Regions from separate parts of the Ketobacter nezhaii genome, predicted to be linked through region 1. Evidence: predicted binding sites of a transcription regulator. Region 1 holds the regulator's gene; each other region holds the start of a gene.
What was found. The regulator sigma-54, encoded in region 1, starts transcription at its own class of promoters, with help from an activator protein. The targets are predictions, from matches to a motif close to ANTGGCATNNANNTTGCTNT.
Positions count from the first base shown of each region.

Region 2: FT643_RS20150 (ammonium transporter) is a predicted target of sigma-54. The motif match lies at 4,235-4,254, and genes of this name have one in related genera.
Region 3: nirB (nitrite reductase large subunit NirB) is a predicted target of sigma-54. The motif match lies at 3,397-3,416, and genes of this name have one in related genera.

Region 1 is NZ_VRKW01000001.1:852,716-862,347, forward strand. Features, by position in the region: gene FT643_RS03685 (STAS domain-containing protein) at 1-28, opposite strand, end outside; gene mlaD (outer membrane lipid asymmetry maintenance protein MlaD) at 18-485, opposite strand; gene mlaE (lipid asymmetry maintenance ABC transporter permease subunit MlaE) at 485-1,267, opposite strand; gene FT643_RS03700 (ATP-binding cassette domain-containing protein) at 1,267-2,079, opposite strand; gene FT643_RS03705 (calcium/sodium antiporter) at 2,240-3,211, shown strand; gene FT643_RS03710 (KpsF/GutQ family sugar-phosphate isomerase) at 3,264-4,247, shown strand; gene FT643_RS03715 (KdsC family phosphatase) at 4,272-4,820, shown strand; gene lptC (LPS export ABC transporter periplasmic protein LptC) at 4,817-5,404, shown strand; gene lptA (lipopolysaccharide transport periplasmic protein LptA) at 5,385-5,921, shown strand; gene lptB (LPS export ABC transporter ATP-binding protein) at 5,926-6,651, shown strand; gene FT643_RS03735 (RNA polymerase factor sigma-54) at 6,851-8,476, shown strand; gene hpf (ribosome hibernation-promoting factor, HPF/YfiA family) at 8,624-8,911, shown strand; gene ptsN (PTS IIA-like nitrogen regulatory protein PtsN) at 8,940-9,392, shown strand; gene rapZ (RNase adapter RapZ) at 9,389-9,632, shown strand, end outside.
Region 2 is NZ_VRKW01000016.1:69,523-76,975, forward strand. Features, by position in the region: gene FT643_RS20135 (acyltransferase family protein) at 1-505, opposite strand, end outside; gene FT643_RS20140 (Y-family DNA polymerase) at 670-2,106, opposite strand; gene imuA (translesion DNA synthesis-associated protein ImuA) at 2,108-2,746, opposite strand; gene FT643_RS20150 (ammonium transporter) at 2,876-4,057, opposite strand; gene FT643_RS20155 (alpha-2-macroglobulin family protein) at 4,546-7,453, shown strand, end outside.
Region 3 is NZ_VRKW01000002.1:30,602-38,054, reverse strand. Features, by position in the region: gene FT643_RS04190 (hypothetical protein) at 1-101, shown strand, start outside; gene nirD (nitrite reductase small subunit NirD) at 385-750, opposite strand; gene nirB (nitrite reductase large subunit NirB) at 773-3,343, opposite strand; gene FT643_RS04175 (nitrate reductase) at 3,737-6,388, opposite strand; gene FT643_RS04170 (NAD(P)/FAD-dependent oxidoreductase) at 6,425-7,453, opposite strand, start outside.

The DNA.
Region 1 (9,632 bases):
CCAACGCAGAGATTTGATCAGGGCTCATCAGACGATACCCTGCCAACCAGAAACTTAGCGATCAAGTCTTCTAGCACCAGCGCAGACTGGGTGTTATATATCTCACTGCCATCTGCAAGATTGTCCAGTTCAGCACCCTGGATGATACCAATGTACTTTTCCCCCAGAATGCCGGCGGTTAGGATTGCAGCGCTGGAGTCGGACGAGAGATTATTCACATTTTTATATATCTCCATTTCCACTACCCCCACGAAATCTTCTCGATCCAGATAGATTCTGGTCACCCGACCAATGGTCACACCCGCCATCGTGACCTTCGCTCGTGCCGTGAGGCCGCCGATATTTTCGAATTTGGCCGTCACCCGATAGGTCTCCTCGCCGGATTTCAGAGATAACCCGCTGACCCGTAGGGCAAGAAAAATCAATGCCATAAGCCCTATTAATATAAATACACCCACCGTTAATTCCTGGGTACGCACTCGCATCAAATTTCTCCAAACATGACCGCAGTTAAAATAAAGTCCAAACCGAGCACCGCCAGCGACGCATAAACCACCGTACGGGTAGTCGCACGACTGATACCCTCCGAGGTCGGGACGGTGTCGTATCCCTGAAACACCGCAATCCACGTAACCACCACGCCAAACACAATGCTTTTAATGACACCATTCATAACATCGTCTGACCATTGCACGCTACTTTGCATATTGGCCCAGAACGAGCCTCCATCCACGCCCAGCCACACCACGCCAACCAAAAAGCCACCTAAAATGCCGACAGCAGAAAAAATCACAGCCAGCGTCGGCAAACAGATCAACCCGGCCCAGAAACGGGGAGCAATGATTCGGCGCAGCGGGTCAACCCCAATCATTTCCATACTCGCTAACTGCTCTGTGGTTTTCATCAGACCAATTTCCGCCGTTAACGCGGAGCCGGCGCGCCCGGCAAATAGCAACGCAGTGACCACCGGCCCCAGCTCACGTAACAGAGTCAATGCGACCATCTGTCCTAGCGCCTGCTCGCTGCCGTAGGTATTCAGAATGGTGTAACCCTGCAAAGCCAACACCATTCCGATGAAGGTACCCGAGACAATTATAATCACCATAGACAATACGCCCACGGAGTAAATTTGCTTGATTAGCAAAGGGAAATTGGTACGGAGATTGGGTAGCGCCCACAACGAATGGAACAGAAAAATTCCGGAACGTCCGAGTGCGCCTACTAATTCGAGGCCAAAGCGGCCCAGACCACTGATTCTATCCAGCACTACATGCTTCCCCGCAGAAAGTCTTCCTGTAATTCCATGGCCGGGAAATGGAACGGCACCGGCCCGTCCGGCAACCCCTGCATAAACTGGCGCACCCGCGGCAGATCCGAATTCAGCACTTCATCGGACTTGCCCTGGCCGATCACTACGCCATCGGCAATAACATAAATATAATCAGCAATGCTGGCAGTTTCCTGCACATCATGAGACACCACGACGCTGGTATGACCCAAGGCGTCGTTCAATAACCGGATCAACTGCACCACGACGCCCATTGCCATCGGGTCTTGCCCGGCAAAGGGCTCATCGTACAGCACTAATTCCGGGTCCAGGGCGATCGCACGAGCTAACGCTGCACGGCGTGCCATACCTCCGGACAGTTCGCTGGGCATCAGGTTTTTCGCCCCCCTCAGCCCCACCGCCTGTAACTTCATCAGGACAACATCCCGAATCATGTCTTCCGGTAGTTCGGTATGCACTCGCAGGGGGAATGCGACATTCTCAAAAACAGACAGATCCGTGAATAAAGCGCCACTTTGGAACAGCATCCCCATTTTGCTACGAACCTGGAATAACTCACTCCGGCCCAGCTCAGGAATATTATGGCCATCGACCAGGATGCTGCCGCTGTCGGGCTTCAATTGGCCACCGATGAGACGTAGCAAGGTGGTTTTACCGGTCCCGCTCGGGCCCATTATTGCCGTCACTTTACCTTTCGGGATAACCAAGTTGATATTGTCATAGATTACCCGGTTGCCGCGATTAAACGACAGGCCGGCGATTTCGACGTAATTCTGAGAGTCTGCTGACATGAAAGGCCTTTTTGGTTGCTCCCGGCAATTCCAAAAACAAGAGCTGAACTATATCATCTTGTGATTAAAAGGAAAAACTGGCCAATGCGCAAGCCCCTGGCTTGCATAGGGACAAGATAGCCATTACATTGCAGTGCTTGTTTTAATGTGGAATTGACACATGCTGGTTGCCCTCCTGGCCATTGTGGCCGGCTTAATTTTGCTGGTCTGGAGCTCAGACAAATTTGTCGACGGTGCAGTCGGCCTCGCTAGCGCCCTGGGCATGTCAAAAGCGATGATCGGGCTGACTATCGTTGCCCTCGGCACATCCGCCCCGGAAATCGTTGTTTCCATCATGTCAGCTTTGTCCGGAGCACCAGAGCTCGCCCTTGGCAACGCTATTGGCTCCAATATTGCCAATATTGGTTTGGTTCTGGGGGTAACAGCAATAATCGCTGCCCTTCCCATTCAATCCGGACTCCTTAAAGAAGACTTACCTGCCCTCATCGCCGTCACCGCAGGCGTCGGCTTCCTGTGTAGCGACAACCAGCTTACCCAAACCGATGCTTTTGTCATGATTGTCATGCTGATACTCCTGATGTATCTGTTATTTCGCTATAAAAGCGAACATCAGGACGAACTGATTGAGCAGACAACGCAAGACGACATCCAAGGCCCCAGCAAGGGGAAATCGACCTTTTGGTTTATTGTCGGCACTGTGGTTCTCATCGGATCTTCACGCTTATTGGTGTGGGGAGCAATTGAAATAGCCCGAGCCATGCAGATAAGCGAAGTGATCATCGGTCTTACGATTGTTGCTATCGGCACCAGCCTGCCGGAATTAGCCGCATCCATCGCCAGCGCGCTGCGAAAGCATCATGATATCGCGCTCGGAAACATCGTCGGTTCCAATATCCTGAATCTGCTGGCAGTGCTGTCCGCTGCGGCCGTGATCCATCCGATTGAAATCAGCTCTACCACGCTGATTCGTGATTATGGGGTTATGTGCGGTGTTACGCTGTTGCTGGCCTTGTTTATGTTTCTGCCAAGAAAAGCAAGGCAGCTCTCCAGAATCAAGGGCGGCATTCTACTGGCAGCCTATTTAGCCTATCTGGCGATACTCTATCAACAGACCATTACGGCCTCGGCTTGATTTGGTTTACACTGTGCCACATTGAAACTTCGAATTTAAGGCGATTGCTGAAATGAATACCAGACAAGACGGCGACGAGTTTATTCAATCCGGTCGCAGGGTTATAGAAATTGAGACAGCCGCCACCCATGCACTTCTGGCCAGGATCGATAAGAATTTTCAAAATGCCTGCGAGATTCTGATGCAATGCAAAGGCCGGGTCATCATCACAGGAATGGGGAAGTCCGGCCATATCGGCAACAAAATTGCGGCAACACTGGCCAGCACAGGCACCCCGTCTTTTTTTGTTCATCCGGGTGAAGCCAGTCACGGCGACCTGGGCATGATTACCGGCGAAGATGTAGTGATCGCCATTTCTAACTCGGGTAAAACCGAAGAAATTGTCAATATCGTACCGTTGATAAAGCGCAAAGGCGCCCCGCTCATCAGTATGGCAGGCGACAACCAATCACCGCTTGCAACCCAGGCCGATGTCCATCTTGATATCAGTGTTAAAGAAGAAGCCTGTCCGCTTGGACTGGCCCCCACAGCCAGCACTACCGCTACCCTGGTGATGGGCGATGCCATCGCAGTAGCGCTGCTGGAAGCCCGGGGATTTACCGCTGACGATTTTGCACTTTCTCACCCCGGCGGAAGTCTGGGAAGACGCCTACTACTATTAGTGGAAAACATTATGCACAGCGGTGATAAAATCCCGCTGGTTGCGAAAGCAGTGACCATCAGCGATGCACTGCTTGAAATGAGTAGCAAAGGGCTCGGCATGACCGGCATCGTCGATCACAATAATAAGTTGATCGGCGTATTTACTGACGGTGACTTACGCCGGATGCTGGATCAGGGGTTGAACACAAAAACCACCAGTATTGAAAAAGTGATGACCGCGAACCCTAAAACCATCAGCCCCCACATTCTGGCTGTGGAAGCGCTGAACATGATGGACAAAAGCAAAATCACCGCACTGATGGTCGTGGATAAAAGCGGCACCCCGATCGGCGCACTGAATATGCATGACCTGCTGCGTGCAGGGGTAATGTGAACGGAGTTTTTACCCGAGACCATAATGACTGAAGAATTACAAAGCAAAGCACGGAAAATAAAGTTGGTTGCGTTCGATGTCGATGGCGTGATGACCGATGGCAGGCTCTATTTCACTAGTCTCGGCGATGAGATAAAAGCCTTCAACGTGAAGGACGGTCTGGGTTTAAACCTGTTGCGCGAGACCGGCGTTGAAGTCGCCATCATTACCGGACGCACATCTGAACTGGTGCTCCGCCGAGCCAAAGACCTGAAAATTGACAACGTCATACAAGGCCGAGAGGACAAGCGACGCGCTTTGGCAGAGCTGCTATCTGAGCTGAACCTGACAGCAGAACAAGTGGCCTATATGGGGGACGATCTGCCAGACCTAGCTGCGATACAATTTGCCGGTATTGGCGTCACCGTGGCAGATGCATTGCCCATCATACGCCAGCATGCAGACATCATCACAGAGAAGAACGGGGGCGAAGGTGCGGTCAGAGAGCTTTGTGAGTGGTTGATGTCAGCTCAAGGTCACCTGGATGCGGTACAGCAACGCTTCTTGCTCGATAGTTCTGATCCTAAATCATGAAAAACCGCCAGCAAATTTTTATTTTTAATACCCTGCTTACGCTTGCAGTACTCGCGCTCTACACCTATCACAAATGGGACGCGTGGTTCGCGCCGCAAGATGTCATCAGTTCCGACGTTGACCTGCCCGACCTTACCGCCATCACGGTGAAGCAGGACAATTTCGACCAGGACGGGAACAAGGAATACGAGCTCAGGGCGGAATCGATGCTCCAGTATCTTGCGACTGACCGCAACTTAATGATCCGCCCTGATATCACCTTATTTCAGGAAACGGTCGCAACCTGGCAAACCAGTTCCGCCGAGGCCGTTTCAGATAACGAAGGTGAAGAACTGCACCTCACCGGCAATGTCGTAATTAAACAAATCAATTTTGCGGAAAAAGGGCTTAAAGAAGCCCCCACCCTGGAAACAGAGACGCTGCTGTTGAAACCGAAAGAGTCCTTCGCCACCACCGACGACCGCGTTATCATCCGGCAAAGTGGTATTTACATTGAAGCAACCGGATTGGAAGCAGATCTGAACACCAACCGCATTACCTTAAGAGAAAAAGTAACCAGCATTTATGAACCAGATAAATCTTAACCGTCTTCTGTGCCTACTTTGCCTGTGGCTATCCGCTCCCGCAATGGCACTGGACAGTGACCGCAATAAACCGCTAAAGATCGTTGCTGACACAGCACTGATTGATGAGAAAAGTGGCATGGCTGTCTACACCGGCAGCGTTGTCCTGATTCAGGGTACCCTCAAAATAGTCGCGGATAAATTAAGCATCCAGACCATTGAAGGTAAAGTGGATAAGGTCATGGCAGACGGTGCGCCGGCCCTCTTTTCCCAGGTGCCCGAACCCAACCAATCGGAAGTGATTGCCAAAGCAAAACGCATTGATTACATGGTGATCGATCAAAAATTACTGCTAAAAAGAAGCGCATCCATTGTCCAGGAAGATAATATTTTCCGCGGGGAGGAAATTCTTTACGAAATTCAAAGCCAGCGTTTGCAGGCGCAAGGCGAAACCAAAGACCACAAACCCGGTGATATAAAGCGTCGCGTTGAAATGATATTACCTGCTGCAGCCGAACCAACACCGGAAAAGAAATAAAGTAATGAGTAGATTAACCGCATCCAATCTGGCAAAAAGTTACAAAGGCCGTGCCGTAGTCGAAGATGTTTCGATCTCAATAGAAAGTGGACAAATTGTTGGTTTGCTAGGTCCAAATGGGGCCGGAAAAACCACCTGCTTTTATATGATTATCGGTATCGTGCCGCAAGACAAAGGGCGCATCGTAATAGACGACACCGAAATCACACATCTACCCATGCACGGCAGAGCGTCGAAAGGCATCGGCTATCTGCCTCAGGAAGCCTCCATTTTCCGGCGGCTTAAAGTAAAAGAAAACATCATGGCTATTCTGGAAACCCGCAAGGATTTGTCCCGAGCGGAACGAAAACAAAAGCTCGATCAGCTATTAAAAGAATTCCACATTGGCCATATCGCCGACTCTCTGGGCATGTCATTATCCGGTGGAGAAAGACGCCGTGTTGAAATTGCCCGAGCACTAGCAACCGACCCGGCTTTTATTCTGTTGGACGAGCCCTTCGCCGGTGTTGACCCCATTTCCGTGGCGGATATCAAACAGATCATAAGCCAATTGAGGGATCGTGGTCTCGGGGTCCTGATAACAGACCATAACGTGCGTGACACTCTGGATATTTGTGAGAATGCGTTCATAGTGAGTGAAGGACATATTATTGCCGAGGGAGAGCCCTCTCTCATTCTTCAAAACCAAAAAGTCAGAGAGGTTTATCTGGGAAATCAATTTCAGATGTAAATGTTCTAAGCATTTTCAGGCATGTAAATTGCTTTGCTGCGCGACACCTCTTACAATTAGTTAGAAGGACCTACAGTGCAATCCAGCTAAGCAATTGATATTTATAGCAATAATGATTGATAGCAGAATCCGGGTGAAAGCGCATTGGATGGTGGCTTTTCATCGTTCAAGCAGTTGATAGAAGTCGAAACGGGTATCAATGAAGCCAACTTTACAGCTAAAAATTGGTCAACACCTTACCATGACGCCGCAATTGCAGCAGGCTATCCGCTTGCTGCAATTGTCTACTCTTGACCTTCAGGCAGAAATCCAAGAAGCACTGGAAGCCAACCCACTGCTGGACGTCGAAGAATCCGGTGACGACAACAGCAATACTGAGACCGATAACAAGACAGAGAAAACCGACAACCTGGCTGAATCCGACAGCGTGCCGGATTTCACCCAGGCGAGCGAAGTCAAAAGCGAAAACAGCACTCAATCCGCTGAAGACGCATCCGTCGATCTCGAAGGTAAACAAATATCAGATGAGCTTCCTGTCGACAGCGACTGGGATACCATGTACGACAGTTCGGGCTCCACCCTCAGCGGCAGCAGCGGCAGTGGTGGAGACGACGATGATTTTGACTATGAAAGCCGAAACAGCGCACCGGAATCCATCTACGATTCACTAATGTGGCAACTCAATCTGACTACCATGTCCGATGTTGACCAGATGATAGCAATGGCGGTAATAGAAGCTGTAGACAACAAAGGCTACCTGACGCAATCCGTTGAAGATATCAGGGAAAGCGTGCTGGCACAAAAAGACGTTATATCCGACCTGATCCGCTTACAGCAGGAAGAACTCGACAACCTGGGCATTGTCTTGCAACCGGACGAAGACGACGAAGGCCAGCCGATATCGCTGGAAGAAGTTGTCGCCGTGTTACACCGTATCCAACAGTTTGATCCCCCGGGTGTGGCCGCGCGGGACCTACGTGAATGCCTGTTAATCCAGCTGAAGCAAATGGACAAATCCGAGCCCTCCCGGGATGACGCCATCCTGGTGGTTGATACTTACCTGGAAACCCTCGGCTCCAGGGACTTTGCAACCATCATGCGCAAAGGGAAGCTGTCTGAGGCGCGGTTGAAATCAGCGATCTCCCTGATTCAGTCACTCAACCCCTATCCTGGCAGCAGCATCGAAACCGATGATACGCAATACGTCATTCCCGATGTTATTGTCAGCAAGGACAAAGGACGCTGGCGGGTGGAACTCAACCCCGATGCCACTCCCCGGCTCAGGGTCAACGGCAACTATGCCTCCCTGATACAACGAGCCGATAACAGCAGCGATAACACCTTCCTTAAAAACAATCTGCAGGAAGCCCGCTGGTTTATCAAAAGCTTACAGAGCCGCAACGAAACATTGCTCAAGGTATCCACCAAAATAGTGGAACATCAGATCGGCTTCCTGGAGCAAGGCGAAGAAGCCATGAAGCCGCTAGTGCTACACGACATTGCCGAAGCCGTGGGCATGCATGAATCAACGATTTCCCGTGTGACCACGCAAAAGTTTATGCATACCCCCCGGGGTATTTTCGAGCTGAAATACTTTTTCTCCAGCCATTTGAGCACGAATTCCGGCGGTGAATGCTCGTCCACAGCAATCCGCGCTATTATCAAGAAACTGATTGCAGCCGAAAACCCCAAAAAACCGTTGAGTGATAGCAAAATTGCCAACATACTGGAAGAACAGGATATTAAGGTAGCACGGCGCACCATAGCGAAATACCGTGAGGCCATGATGATTCCGCCCTCCAACGAAAGGAAACGATTGGTCTGACCGCGTGTCGAAGTTTACAGGTTTTCCAAGCGATGTTTCGACGAAACACCGCTTAGTCCGAAACCGGATGCAACGGGAAAAGCCGCAACTAGGTGAGTTCAGTTCATACGGTTGTAGTAAAATCTAACCACGATAAAGGAGTGGCCTATGCAAATTAACATCAGCGGACATCACGTAGACGTAACGGATTCATTGAAAGACTACGTATCCGATAAAATGCAGAAACTCGAGCGCCATACCGACGACATTACTAGCATCCAAGCCATACTCAGTGTGGAAAAAAACCGACAAAAAGCAGAAGCGCGAATTCACGTGAAAGGTGCTGATTTGTTTGCCAACGCCGAATCTGAAGATATGTACGCGGCCATAGACATGCTGACAGATAAACTTGATCGTCAGGTGGTCAAGCATAAGGAAAAGATGAAAAGTTGGTAATTCTTTAACCTGGAATAAAGACTTAAATATGGAACTGGCTGAAATTATTAACCCGCAAAGAGTCTTTGAAGACGTCTCCGGCGGAAGTAAAAAGAAAGTTCTGGAAACCGCTGCCGGGCTAATCGCCCAGCAGTGCCCCGAGCTGGACCCGAACGAATTATTCGACAAATTAATTTCACGAGAAAAACTGGGCAGCACAGGATTGGGAAAAGGTATAGCCATTCCCCATTGCCGGGCGAGCCACTGCAACAACGCCATCGGCGCATTCATCAAACTGGAGTCCGGTGTTGATTTTGACTCCGTCGACCGGGAGCCGGTGGATATGCTTTTTTTTCTGCTGGTACCCGAAGATGCCCATGATGAGCATCTGAATTTACTCTCCAAAATCGCCACCTTGTTTAATGATGACAGCCGACGCCGTGAAATTCGTACCGCGCATTCCTCACAGTCTATTTACGATGCTCTGGTAACGCCGGTATGAAACTAGTGGTAATCAGTGGTCGCTCCGGCTCCGGAAAAACCACTGCATTACACGTACTGGAGGATATTGGTTATTACTGTGTGGATAATCTTCCCGTGACTTTATTGCGGGACCTGATCGTCGAACTGTCCTCCCGCAAATCCCCACAAATTAAAGAAGTGGCTATCGGTATCGATGCCCGCAACAGCGTCACACAACTTGAAATGTTGCCCAATGTTTTACGTGACCTCAGCGCGGAGG
Region 2 (7,453 bases), on a different contig from region 1:
CTACGGCCAGCGTCCAGGTCCATTGCAGGGCCATTTTATCAGGCGAGAGAAAATTATTAACATACAGCAGGTTAGTCCAGGCCCACTCATAGTTATTGGCTTTGCTTGCCCAAAAAATCATGACGATTAATGCGTACACCGGAGTAAGCCTGAGATAACGCCGGAAGTAGAAACGTTTCAGTCGAATATCGCCGCTTTTGTTTAATTCCTTGAGTAGAATAACGCTGATCAAAAAGCCGCTGACCACGAAGAACAGATCTACTGCTTTATCGGCATTCCAGATCCAGTACAGGTAAAAGGGGGCATCGTCCAGCGCCTGAAAGAATACGCTTTTCCCATTGTAAAGTGCGTACACAAACACCGTATGCGCAACCAGAATCCAGACAAAGCCGAAAAAGCGCAATCCGTTGATAAGATAAAATGTACCGGAGCTGTGCTCATTGAGTGCGCTAAGGTTTTTCTTAACGGACCAATAGCGCAACCAGGAAGGTTTGGTTAATGACATTTTTTTTATATTTATTAGTAGATGTCTTTAGTCTAGTTCAAGCTAACCGGTCCCGCTTAGCATTCAAAGTAATAACTTGTTGTGAAATGTAGCTTGGTACGGCTAAGTTGTTGAATCCGGTGTTGCTAAGGGTATTGTGCTTATTTTGCATTTTTCTGTAGCGATTAAGCAGAAAAGATACCGTGTAAAAACCAGTGTTGATTATCGCGATCCCGATACACCCAAAAGCGTTGCCCGTTGCCGTGGAGGGCAATAAAGTAGTCCCGGTTGATCGGCTTGTTGTCCCACCAGCCGGTTTCAATCCGCTCCGGCCCTTTTAACAGCTGCAGGGGATGGTCATATAGAGGCAGTCCTTTTTTACTGCGCAGTTTTTGCGGGTGCGTCAATAGCCAGAACGGGCGCTGTTCTGCAGGGTGCTGCAAGACTTCACCCTGGCCAGGAGTGGCGCTGGACCAACTGTATTCCGGCCGGTGGTCGGCTACCATGCCCAGACCGTGTACCTGTTTATCGCCTAATCGTGCCTTGAGGCGATCCACTAACTGATAACGACTAACGCCGTTGTTCTGGTGCTGGCTGAATAAATCGCCTTGAGTGGTGTTCAAGGGCAGAAATTGCTGTGCGCTCAGTTGCAGGTTGAGCACCGGCGCCTGCAGTTTCAGGTTTTCCAGCTTTAATTGCACCAATGGCAACATATCGGACAGACGATGTACCGGCGCGGCAAAGTGCATGTGCCAGGATTGCCGGGACCGGTTGCGCAATGCCAGAGAAAACAATAGATGGTTGAGGCTGAGTTGACGTGCGGTCAGGTAGTGTTCCAGCCGGCTGAGCAGGTGCCGGATCGGAAACAGTAAAGCCTGGCTGCTTTCGATTTCTTGCACAAATTCCAGTTCCGCACTGAATTGTTCCGGTAAAACCCAATTTGGCAGAGGGTCTGCCTGCTGTCCCAGTAAGCGGTTCAGGTAGCCGCTGAACTCAATACCAAACCGCTTCGATAGAGTATCCCGAGGTAGTTCTGTTAACTGGCTCAGGGTTTTCAGCCCCATGCTATAGAGCAGCGCTTTTTGCGCTGCGGGAATACTCAGCCATTGCACATCGTAGTCGGGTAAATCCTGCAGCGAAAAAAAAAGCGCCCGGTTGCAGCCTTCGTGAGCCTGGGCAAACAGCAGAGCAGCCATGGGGGTTTCGCAAAAGGTTAAGGCGAAAGGTTCAAATCCAGGGGGAAGACGCTGTAATAGACGTTGCGCCAGAGCGTGTTGCCCTTGAAACAGTTTCAGTGAATGGCTGACTTCCAGCAGCAGACTATGGCTACCGTGGGTCTGGATATGAGGGGTGAATTCATAGGCCCAGTTAGCCAGTTGTTGCAGGGCTTTACTTTCCGCGCGTTGATCATAGACCTGACAATGCAGTTCATTCACCAGGCCTTGAGCGGTGGGGATAGTCATGCCTGGGATTACACCGGCCTGCAATGCCAACGAGTTGGCATGCAGCACCAGCCGCTGGTTTTTGCGGGTGATTTCCACCACCGAAGGCTGCGGCCGGGGGAGCCCTTGTTCCACCAGGTTCAGAGCCAGTGCCGGAAAGTGTAAACAAGCCCATAACATGTCAGTTCAGTGCTAACCAATCGCTGCCCCAATGTCCTTTGCATTTCACTACGCGTACTTGGAGGTGTTGTTGCAGGGGGCCCATTTGCAAGCGCAGCGGAGCCGGTGAGGGTTGTTGCAGGTGGCTGTCCGGGCGCATTAACAGACCCAGGCTCCGACCTTTTTGTGCCGCCAGTTGCAGCCGCCGGATTTGCTTTGGCAAGGGGTTGCCGGGCCAGCCTTGCACCGCGCTGCAGGCACCTGAGCTGAGGCATTGCTCCATGGCCCATAAAATGGATTGATCATCCCGGCAGTGCACTACCAGGGTGTTTTCTAATTGGATGCCCTGCTGCTGCAATGCCGGAGCATAGGGCAGCCAGGGCGGGTTGACCCACACCAGCCAGCGTGATTGCTGACTGAGCAGGGCCAGTGCTGAGGAGAGCAGTTCCGTTTCGCCGCAGCCCCAATGAGGGCAGAGGATTTCAGCGACATTATCGGTTGGAAGACCGCCTGCGGGAAGCGCCTGATCCAGAGCGCTAAAGCCGCTGGGCAGGGTGTCGGTTTGTTGTTGCCGGTACTGCCGTGAACGCGCTGTATCAGCGGCACGCCAGATGGCGGGGTGCTGTAATAACTGGTTCAGGTTCGCTTTGGCCGCAGACATGTCGTACACTCAATAACATGGAATACTGTAATTATATACAGTATTGAGGTTGCAGCAAGAGACTTTTGCAGGAAAATAACCCCCCCCGGGCAGTGTGGTCACCGGGGGTGGAAAAGAGGATTTTTCGGCTTACTCTTCGCTGGTTGAGCCGATCTTATGAATGGCTAAATCAGCACCGATGAACTCAGCTTCTTCATCCAGTCGCAAGCCAATTACGGCTTTTACAACACCGTATATGATAAAACCACCAATCAGCGCAATCGCGATGCCAGCCGCGGTACCGATGAGTTGCGATACCAAGCTCACCCCGCCTAAGCCTCCCATCCCTTCAGCCCCGAAGATGCCAGCAGCAATACCGCCCCAGGCACCGCAAAGGCCGTGTAGCGGCCAGACACCCAATACATCATCAAACTTGGGAAATTTGTTTTGGGCGGTAGTGAAGACAAATACAAACAAACCGCCAGCTACGCCACCCACAATCAGGGAACCGATCGGATGCATCAGATCCGATCCCGCACACACGGCCACCAAGCCGGCCAACGGGCCGTTATGAATAAAGCCCGGATCGTTGCGCCCGACCACCAACGCCACAACGGTACCGCCGACCATGGCCATCAGGCTATTAACAGCCACTAGCCCGGAAATACCGTCCAGGGTTTGGGCCGACATCACGTTAAAACCGAACCAGCCTACTGTCAGAATCCAGGCCCCTAGCGCTAAAAAGGGTATATTCGAAGGGGCAAAAGCCATGACCTTTCCATCCCGATAGCGGCCCTTACGCGAACCCAGTAACGCAACTGCCGCGAACGCAATCCAGCCGCCGACCCCATGCACTACTACGGATCCGGCAAAGTCATGAAAGCCTGCGCCGAATTGTTCTTCCAACCATGCTTGGAAGCCATAGTTGCCGTTCCAGATCAAGCCCTCGAAGAAGGGGTATACAACGGCAACGATGAGCGCTGACGATAGCAGCATGGGATAAAACCGGGCCCGTTCAGCAATGCCGCCGGACACAATCGCCGGAATTGCAGCAGCAAAGGTCAGGAGGAAAAAAAACTTAACCAGTTCATAGCCGTTATTTTGGGTCAGTTCAGCAGCACCCGCAAAGAAATCGACGCCATAGGCCACCTGATAACCAATAAAGAAATAAGCCAGAGTGGATATACCAAAATCGGTCATGATTTTAACGAGCGCATTAACCTGGTTTTTATGGCGAACGGTGCCCACCTCCAGGAATGCGAATCCGGCGTGCATGGCCAAAACCATGATTGCTCCCAGCAAGATGAACATGGTGTTGGCACCGTTCATCATTGTTTCAACAGCGGAATTAATGCTGTCGAGATTAAGTGTGTTCAAAGTACTTCCCCTATTAGTGATTCAGTCAATTTGTTCAAGCGCAACAATCAAGAACATCGTAATGTGCAACGGACACCCGGCGGTTGCCACGTCAATTATCGAGGTTTCTGTGCCTCGTATTCGTTAGCCAAACAAGCAAATATTGCACCATTTTAGAGCTTGGCGGGTGGTTGTGGGGCGGTAGCGAAGGTGATCCCCTTAAAAATTATAAAAATCAATGAGATGAAAAATGCTGTAGAGGATTTTAGCTGCCGATTATGGTGTGTATCCATTTGATTTTCGCACCACAAGAGAACTTTAGGGTTGTTTGGGCGCTATATTGGTGCAAAAAATGCCTTCTTCAGGGCGTCATAAACTGTCCTGCGACCGTTATAATTCATCATAATTCGCTGTCATCGTTAGGGTATAGTGAGCCCAGAATTCAATTTCTGTGGAGCTTTACCGTGCCGATAAATCGAATGTTACTGACACTGCTGCTGGTCATAATGAGCGCTTGTTCAGAGCCGGAACAGGCCGGCCGGGCCAGCTCACCGGCACCTACTGGGGTTGAAACTGCGCCGTCGGGCGATGCTGAGCCGAACGGTCAAGCAATACAGAGTGTCGCGAGCCTGAACGCTCGTTATGCCGATACTGGGTTGCGGGTGCTGGACGTGTCGGAACGGGAGTGGAAAGGACGAAATATGCTGGCGGTAACCCTGTCGGTGCCGCTGGATACGGAGCAGGACTTACAACCTTTCTTTTCGGTTAACACGGATAACGGTCGGGTGGTGGACGGTGCCTGGGTCACCTCGGATGATAAGAAGATGGCGTACTTCACTGCTACCCAACCCAAAACACAATACGAGGTATCTGTGCACCGGGGTCTGCCGGGATTGACCGGCGCCACGCTAGAGCTATCGACCAGCCAGAAAATTAAAACCCGCAATATCAATCCCAGCGTCAGTTTTGCATCCAAAGGCAGTGTATTGCCGGCTGGATTAAGCAGCGGCATTCCGGTAAGTGTGATCAATGTGAAAGAAGTGGATATCCATTTCCACCGTATCAATCCGCAAAAAATGAACCTGTATTTTTCCAGTATTCAAAACAGTTACCATCATCGCTTTCGCGGGTTTTCTCAACTGAGTAGTTGGGGGGAGTTGGTTTATAGCGGTCGCTTTGTGCTGGACCCGCCGGCCAATACCCTGACCACCCAATCCATTGATGTAGAGGGGATCGATGAACTGGCGCAACCGGGTTTGTATGTGGCGGTGATGGAGATTCCCGGCAGTTACGATTACCAGCAAAGCAGTACGCATTTTGTGGTGACGGATATTGGTTTACAGGCTAGGGACTATGGCAATGAGTTGTGGATAATGGCGTCCTCATTGACCACCGCGAAACCGATAAAAGGTTTAACGGTGCAATTGTTGGATGATAAAGGCAATGTGATTCAGGAACGAAAAACCTCGCCCCAGGGAGATGTACAGTTTACGGCTAAAAATAAAGAGGCTCGTTTGCTGGTGGCGCACAACAACAAACATACCGCTGTGTTGGAGCTTACAGGACCGGCTCTGGACTTGTCGGAATTTGATTTGGGTAAGCGTCCGCAGTTGCCGCAGGAAGCGTTTGTTTATACACCCCGAGATTTATATCGCCCAGGTGAGACCGTGGATTTCAATATTTTGCTACGGGATGGCGACGGCCGGTTAACGCAAAAACAAAACCTGAATGTGCGCATCCATACACCCGATGGACAGGTGGTACAGCAAGCCATTTTGGTGTCCCAAGACTTGGGTTTTTACCAATATCAATTTACTTTGCCCGGTAACAGTGCCACCGGCAATTGGACTTTTGATATTAGTAATCTGGCATCCGGAGTGGTACATCATCGTTTTAAAGTGGAAGAATTTCTTCCGGAGCGATTGGTTCTGCAGTTTAATCAGGGAAAACAGACGCCATTGGTATTTAACAGTCAGGAGGCTGTCCGTATTCCCCTGAACGGCATGTATTTATATGGTGCACCGGCAGCAGGGAATCGGCTCAGCAATCGTGTACAGATTGGTTTATTGCGGCAACCAATGGATAAGTACAAGGGCTTTCTGTTCGGTAATGAGCTGGATAATATCAACGATAAAAAATTTGAACTTGCAGATCAATTTCTGGATGACGAGGGCAATGTCATCGTGGATATCGGGCGCCGTTGGGAAAAAGCCAAATCCCCTTTGCAGGTTCAACTCATCAGCAGTTTGTATGAAAGCGGCGGGCGTCCCGTAGTTCGTAGTTACCGGGCGCAGGTCTGGCCCAAGGAGCCCATGCTGGGCGTGAGGCCTTCTTTTGGTGAAAAAAATCCGGATGCCAATTCCGAGGTGACCTTTGATGTAATTAGAGTGGATTCAAGTGGTAAGCAGTTACCATCCGGGCAGGTGCAGGCCAATCTGGTTCGGGAAGATCGGCAGTATTTCTGGTCGTACGATGATAATAACGGCTGGCATTATGAGTATACGGAGAAAGAATACGTTGTCGCCGCAAAAAATATTGACCTGAGAGCAAACGAAAACAACCAGGTACAATTTAACGTGGATTGGGGGCGCTATCGTTTAGTAGTAACAGACCCGGTAACCAAGATGGTTACCAGTGTCCGCTTTCAGGCCGGTGCCGACTGGTACTCCCGCTGGCAGGAAAATCAACAGTCTGATCGCTCTATGCGACCGGATGCGGTAACCCTGGCCCTGGATAAGGAAGCGTATAAAGCAGGGGAGACGGCAAAATTAAGCATCAACAGTCCCCATGCCGGCGACGCCATTATTATGGTGGAATCCGATCAGCCTTTATGGATTAAGCGTGTCACTCTGAAGGAAACCCAAACCAGTATCGACATTCCCATCGATGCAGCCTGGAATCAACATAATCTTTATATTTCAGCAGTCGTGCTGAGGGGGGCGAGCCGCAAGCAACAGATCACGCCAAACAGAGCTTTCGGCTTGCTGCATCTGCCGTTGGATCGGAGCCCGCGGGCATTACAAGTCCGAATAGACGCACCGGATAAAACCAGACCGGATGCAATGCTGGAAAGTCAGGTGGTTGTGACTGATGCGTCCGGAAAGCCCTTCGCCAATGGCTATGTGACGCTGGCTGCGGTCGATGTCGGAGTGTTGAATATCAGTGATTTCACAACCCCGGATCCGTTTCATGGGTTTTTCGGGCGACGACGATACGCTGTTGATAGCCGTGACCTGTATGGCAAAGTGATAGAGTTAAACGAGTTTGATAAAGCTCGAATCCGTTTCGGTGGCGATGCGGACCTGAGTCGTGGTGGTAAAGAGGCGCAAGCGGATGTGCAGATCGTTTCGTTGTTCAATGGGCCTGTGAAAT
Region 3 (7,453 bases), on a different contig from region 1:
TGGTGCACCACATTGCGGACAATAGCAGCGCACAGGACGCCGACTTGAGTGCGCTTGAGGAGATCGATCTGCCGGTAAAAAAGACCAATAGTCCGATTTGACCGGGTATGCGCCAGTATCGCTACCGCAGCTGATCGGGCTTTGGCAAAAGCGGCTGGCGTCACAGCAAATGGGAACTACCTTCAAGGGTATAAAGGGGAGTTCGGTATCGCATATTCCCACCGTAGAATCGCGTTCCGCGAGTCGACGAATGCTGCTAGCCAGCCTGGAGCCAGCTCACAAGGAGCTGCAGTTTAGCAACGTTTCAATCGGCAAGAATTGAAACGTATCAAGTGCAGGTAAGGCCAATCACCTGCATCCTGATCCTGTTAATGCTGAAGGAGGCTAGCCCCCGAGCAGCACTTCTATTTTTCCACGGTTATCACGTACCTGGTAGACCGGAATGGAGACTTCCTCTTCCAGGCATTCGCCGGTGCTGAGATCAAAATGCTGTTTGTATATCGGAGAGGCAACCACGTTGCGTCCTTTCAGATCTCCCACAATGCCCCGGGATAGCACATTGGCATTGCTGAATGGGTCATGGTTGTCGATGGCGTACAGGTCTTCTTTGCCCTGATCTGTTACTTTAAAAATGGCCACTTGTCTGTCCGCTATTTTGGCACACACACCGACGTTGGCGAGTAAGTCCGCAAAATCACAGACCGGTACCCAGTTTTCATTGCTTTCCACTATTGCGGCATTGGCGTTCATGGTGATCTCCTTAACTCTGATGTCAGACAGCAACGGTTTTGATTAACTTTTCTTCATTGGTAGCGGGGCGGATCTGCCCGCGCTCTTTCACGAAGACCACATTGCTGTCCTTCTCATCGGTATTAACGAAGTGATTGAAGCGTTTTAGTTTCTGAGGGTTTTCCACGGTGGTTTTCCATTCACACTGGTACGTGTCAACCAGGTGAGCCATCTGAGCTTCCAGCTCATCGCCGATGCCCAGTGAATCGTTCATCACAACATCACGCAGGTAATCCAGGCCGCCTTCCAGGTTGTCCATCCATACCGAAGTCCGCTGCAGGCGGTCTGCGGTTTTAATGTAGAACATCAGGAAACGGTCGATGTATTTAATCAGGGTTTCGTCGTCCAGGTCCGATGCAAACAGATCGGCATGGCGGGGTTTCATGCCCCCGTTACCACATAAATACAGGTTCCAGCCGTTTTCCGTGGCAATGACACCGACGTCTTTACTCTGTGCTTCCGCGCACTCGCGAGTGCAGCCGGAAACAGCCAGTTTGAATTTGTGGGGAGAACGGATGCCGCGATATCGCTTTTCTATTTCGATGGCCATGCCGACACTGTCCTGCACACCGTAACGACACCAGGTGGAGCCAACGCAGCTTTTTACAGTGCGCATGGACTTGCCGTAGGCGTGCCCGCTTTCAAAGCCTGCGTCGATTAATTCTTTCCAGATCAGTGGCAGCTCGTGCACCTGGGCACCAAATAAGTCGATGCGCTGGCCGCCGGTAATTTTGGTGTAGAGGTCGTACTTTTTGCCTATTTCGCCGATGGCAATCAGACCGTCAGGGGTGATTTCACCGCCGGGTACGCGCGGTACAACAGAATAGGTGCCGTCCTTCTGCATGTTCGCCATAAAGTAATCATTGGTGTCCTGCAGTCCGGCGTGCTGGTTTTCCAGGATGTGATCATTCCAACAGGAGGCCAGAATCGATGCGGTGGTCGGCTTGCAGATATCACAGCCTTTGCCTTTCCCGTGCTTGCTGATCAACTCTTCAAAAGAGCGAATGCCGTCCACACGCACCAGGTGATACAGTTCCTGCCGTGAATAAGGGAAGTGTTCGCACAAATCCTTTTTCACTTCGATGCCCAATTTGGTCAGTTCGGAATTAAGAACTTGCCCGACCAGGGCTGCACAGCCGCCGCAACTGGTCGCCGCTTTAGTGGCGGATTTGAGGGCGCCGAGTTCGGTAATGCCACTTTGTACCGCACCACAGATATCGCCCTTGGAGACGTTATTGCAGGAACAAATTTGAGCAGTGTCCGGCAGTTTATCCACGCCCATTGAGGGTTTCTCGGCGCCGTCACGTAAGGGCAGAATCAAGGTGTCAGGGTATTCCGGCAACTCCATCTCGTTGAGCATTAACTGCAGCAGATTTCCGTAGTCTTCGGCGTCACCGACCAACACTGCGCCGAGCATAAACTTGCCGTCCTCACTGACGACAATTTTTTTGTATACCTTATTGCGCTCGTCGGTGATGGAGTAGCTTTGTGCGCCCTTGGTCATGCCATGGGCGTCACCGATACTGGCAACGTCGACTCCCATTAGCTTCAGTTTGGTGCTCATGTCGGCACCAGTGAACTCCGATGCGTTGTCTCCGCAAATGGTGTCTGCCGCAACCTGCGCCATTTGATAGCCGGGCGCTACCAGACCGAAAATGCGGTTATTCCACAGTGCGCATTCACCGATGGCGAACACGTCTTCGTCGGAAGTCTGGCAAAAGTTATTGACGGTAATACCGCCGCGCTCGCCCATGGCCAAACCGCTGGAGCGGGCTAATTCGTCCTGCGGGCGAATTCCGGCAGAGAACAGAATCATATCGGTTTCAAGGTGGCTGCCGTCTGCGAACTCCATTTTCAGCGCACAGGTTTCGCCGTCTTCGATGACCTTGGTATTTTTGCCGGTGTGCACGCGCACGCCCAGCTCTTCAATCATGCTGCGCAGCATAGCGCCGCCGCCTTCGTCAATTTGAACGGCCATCAGGCGCGGTGCAAATTCAATAACGTGAGTTTCCAATCCCAGGTCTTTCAGTGCCTTTGCAGCTTCAAGACCAAGCAGACCGCCCCCGACGACCACACCCACCCGGCTTTTGGCCGCAGCAGCTTCTATGGCTTCCAGGTCTTCGATGGTTCTGTAAACCAAACATTCGGGGCGATCCTTGCCTGGAATAGGAGGAACAAACGGATAGGAACCCGTGGCCAGCACGAGCTTGTCATAGGAAATAATCTCGCCGTTGGCGGAAGTCACTTCCTTATTGTTGCGGTCTATGGAAACCGCTTTATCACCCATTCGGATCTGAACGCCTGTTTTTTCAAAAAAGCCTTCTTCAACCAGGGATAAATCGTCTGCGGTTTTCCCGGAAAAATAGGAAGAGAGTTGCACGCGGTCGTAGGCGACCCGTGACTCTTCGCAGAACGTGATAATGTCGAAACCGGACGCCTGCTCTTTTGCGGTGAACTGTTCCAGAAATTTTTGGCCTACCATGCCGTTACCGATAACGACTAATTTTTGCTTGCTCACGACTGACTCCACTCTAGCGACCGACTGGTTACTCATAACCGGGGCGATACTCCCGGCCTGGCCCGATGGTATTAACTCTCGAATCAGTAAAAGCAGCTAACGTGCCAACAGTGAATAATTTGTGGGAGTGGGTGAAAAAGAGCGGAAAACCCCGTAAAAACCGGCTTTTTCAATCAAAATGCTGCAGCGGGGTGCGCAGTGCACCATGCAAGGCACCAGAATGAGGCTGCCATGACGGAGTGGTGCATTTTAAAAAGCGCACTTATGATGCGTAGGTGGTGCAGTTGTGTTTTATTGTGGAGCAAAAATTTGCTCTGTGTTGCTCGGTCCAGGTTGAAAAATAATTAAGCAGATTGACCCCGATTGTCAGGGAATGGTGCTATCGGCTGCTGGCTGGACTGCTCTAGTGCATTTCAGGGTTCAACTAAATCAGAGGAACCCCTTGATCTCCGCTACGCAGGATCCGCAGTTAGTGCCAGCCTTTAATAGTTGGCCCACTTCTGCTGCGTTGGTCAAGTTGTTTTCCTTTATGGCTTTGCGGATGGTCTTTTCGCCGACTCCGAAACAAGCGCACACCGTGCGGCCACAGTCCTCTACTCCGGCGGGGCTTTTGCCGGACAGCAGCGCCTTGCGCTCCAATGGCGACAGTTCGGCTTTTGCAAACAGGGACGATAGCCAGCCACGATCGGCGTCGCGAATGGTGGAAGAGTCTGCCGGACCGATAAAAACACAAGCTTGAATTCCGGCTTCATCGGTCCAGGCGCAGCGATAACTTTTGCTGTGGGGGTCTTCGTACAGTAAGGAGAGATTGTCTTCGCTCAGGTTCAGTTGCTCCAGCACATCATGCCAGTTGTGCACGGGCTGGGTCCCGGCGAGTTCGTAGCGGTAAAAAAACTCGCCGCGCACTTTCGCCGCATAGTGGCTTTCCGGCACCGCCCGGTTCTTGCGTGAAAACAGAAAGCCGGTCCATTGGGGTTGCCAGGGTTCAATAAGGCAGGGCGTGTGTTTGGATTCCGGTTGTCCGGAAATGGCATCGACAGCTGGGTTGACTACCGCGCCAATGCGGCTGTTGCGGGACCATTGATCGTTCCAGTGCATGGGCACGAACACGTCGCCTGGACGGATGCTGTCGGTAATGTCGGCTTTCAGCGTGACGCTGCCCCATTGGCTGCTCACTTTCACAAAGCTGTGTGGTTGAATGCCGTAGATGCGCGCGGTGTCCGGGTGGAGTTCTACGTAGGGTTCGGCTTTGTGTGCGGTTAGAGGCGGCGCCAGTGCGGTTCGGGTCATGGTGTGCCACTGGTCGCGCACGCGGCCCGTGTTGAGCGCCAGTGGCCATTGCTGAGTGAGTAAATGGGCAGTGGGCTTGCTGCGGACGGGAACCAATTGCGCTCTCTTATTCTGGGTGCTGAAACGACCGTTGCCGTACAGTCTGTCGCTGCCCATGTCGTCCATTACCGGCCATTGGATAGGCTGCAATGAGTCGTATTCGGCGTCGCTGAGGGTTTCCAGTTCGCTGATATCCAGTTGGCGTTTGCCGTTGTTGGCCAACCCGGTCAGTGCTGCGTGCTCGCGAAATACGTCGCCCGCGGTTTGATAGGGAAATTGAGACGAGTAGCCCATGGCGCGAGCAACATCGGTGAGGATACGCCAGTCCTGGCGAGCTTCCCCCGCGCTCGTCAGTACCCCCCGCTGGCGGGAGATGCGACGCTCTGAATTGGTGACCGTGCCGTCTTTTTCGCCCCACCCTGCAGCAGGCAATAGAACCTGGGCGAAGGCGCTGGTATCGGTGTGTTCGATACAGTCCGATACCACGACCAGTTGCGCTTTTTGCAGTGCCCGTTTCACCTGGTCGGCATCGGGTAGGCTGACCACCGGGTTGGTGCCCATAATCCAGATTGCCTTAACACCGCCTCGCTCTATGGCATCAAACAGGTCAACTGCTTTTAGTCCGGCGTGGGTGGCCATGTTCGGTGCTTTCCAGAAGTGTTTGACCCGCTTCAGGTCTGAGGCGTTGAATTCCATGTGCGCGGCCAACTGGTTAGAAAGGCCGCCCACTTCGCGCCCGCCCATGGCATTGGGCTGACCGGTAAGGGAAAAGGGGGTTGCGCCGGGTTTGCCGATGCGGCCGGTCGCAATGTGGCAATTGATAATGGCGTTGCCTTTGTCCGTGCCCTGGCTGGATTGGTTGATACCCTGGGAAAAGCAGGTCACTGTACGATCGTGTTGGGCGAACCAATGATAAAAGGTGGCAATATCCTGTACTGGCAGGTCACAAGCAGTAGCGACCTGGTCCAGGTCCGCTGCATCCTGGCGCGCATAAGTCAGAGTGTCATGAATACCGTCGCTGTGGTCGGCGATATAGGTTGTGTCCAGTTTGTGATGTTCTGCCAGATAGTGGAGTAGGCCATTAAACAGTTTAACGTCCATGCCCGGCTTGATCGGTAAATGCAGGTCGGCAATTTCACAGCTGGCGGTTTTTCTGGGGTCAATCACCACCACTTTCATCTTTGGGCGTTGTTCTTTCGCCGCTTTGATGCGCTGGAATAAAATCGGGTGACACCAGGCGGTGTTGGATCCGGTCAGGATCATCAGATCCGCCAGTTCCAGATCTTCGTAGCAACCCGGAACAGCATCCTCTCCGAAGGCCCGCTTGTGCGCGGCTACCGCAGATGACATACAGAGCCGTGAGTTGGTGTCGATGTTGGCGCTGCCGAGAAACCCCTTCATTAATTTATTGGCAACGTAATAGTCTTCCGTTAACAGTTGCCCGGAAACATAAAAGGCTACGGAGCCGGGACCGTGCTGGTCAAGAATCTGTTGGAATTGGCGGCCAATAAACTGCGTAGCCTGATCCCAGCTTGCGCGCAGCCCATTGATTTTAGGGTGCAGCAAGCGGCCTTCTTCCACCAGGGTATGTGCCAGGGTTGAACCTTTTGAGCACAATTTTCCAAAGTTTGCGGGGTGGTCTGTGTCGCCGCGCACCGTGGTTTTGCCCTGCTCGTCGGTGGCGATTTCAATACCGCAGCCGACACCACAATAAGGACAGGTCGTTTTATTCAGGATGGAAGATCTCTCCATTTTAGAGCCTTAATGCTTAGAAACTCACAGCAAGCGCTAGGCAGCTTCCGGTAATGCCGCCAGTTTAGTCTCTAGGGTGCAAAAGTCTTTTCCAAAGATTAACTGATCGCGCAGTGAGTGAATATGCGCTTTTTGTTGAATCAGATCAAACAGCCAGGCGCCATCCTGGGTATCGCCGTAAAGCACAGCACCGATCAGGCGGTCATTGGAGATGACCAGTTTTTTGTAATGGTTCAAGGCGCGATCGTGCAAGGTAATGAATTCAGCGTCGTCATCACCCAGAAAATCGCCGGCAGAAAACGCGTTGATGCCGGTTATTTTGAGTTTGGTTGCCTGCGCCTGTTGAATGTAACGGGCAATACCGAATTCAGCCAGGTGGTTGGCGCACACCTTGGCCTGCTCGTAAGTGGGTGCCACCAGTCCGAACACGGCCCCCCGGTGTTGAATGCATTCCCCTACGGAATAGATTGCCGGGTCATAGGTTTGCAGCACATCGTTGACCAGTATGCCTTTTTCACAGGGCAAGCCGCTGTTCAGGGCCAGCTCGTGATTGGGGATGACGCCTGTCGCCATCACCACCATATCGGCCTGTAGCGAGCGCCCATCTTTAAAATGCAGCTCTCGTACGTCCCCTTGTTGATCGCCGCTGAGGGCGACGGTGCGGGCATTAAGGCAAAATTCAATGCCTTTGTCGGACAGGCTTTGTTGCAGCATTTTGGCAGCGGTCTCATCCAGTTGTCGGTTCAAAATGCTGGGGCTACTGTGGACCACTGTGACGTGAATACCCTGGGCGCGCAGCCCATTAGCCGCTTCCAGGCCCAGCAGACCGCCGCCGACAACGGCTGCATGCTGCTTCTCTTTGCTCAGCCGCAGCATGTCGTGAACGTCGCTGATGTCACGGAAGGTGAGAATATTGTTCAGATCGTTGCCGGGTACGGGGATGCGGGCGGGGCGGGATCCCGTTGCCAGCACCAGGCGGTCATAAGGGATTTCCAGTCCGGATGCTGTCGAGATCCGGCGACGGCCACGATCAATGCGCGCTGCGCGCTCACCTTTATAGAAAGT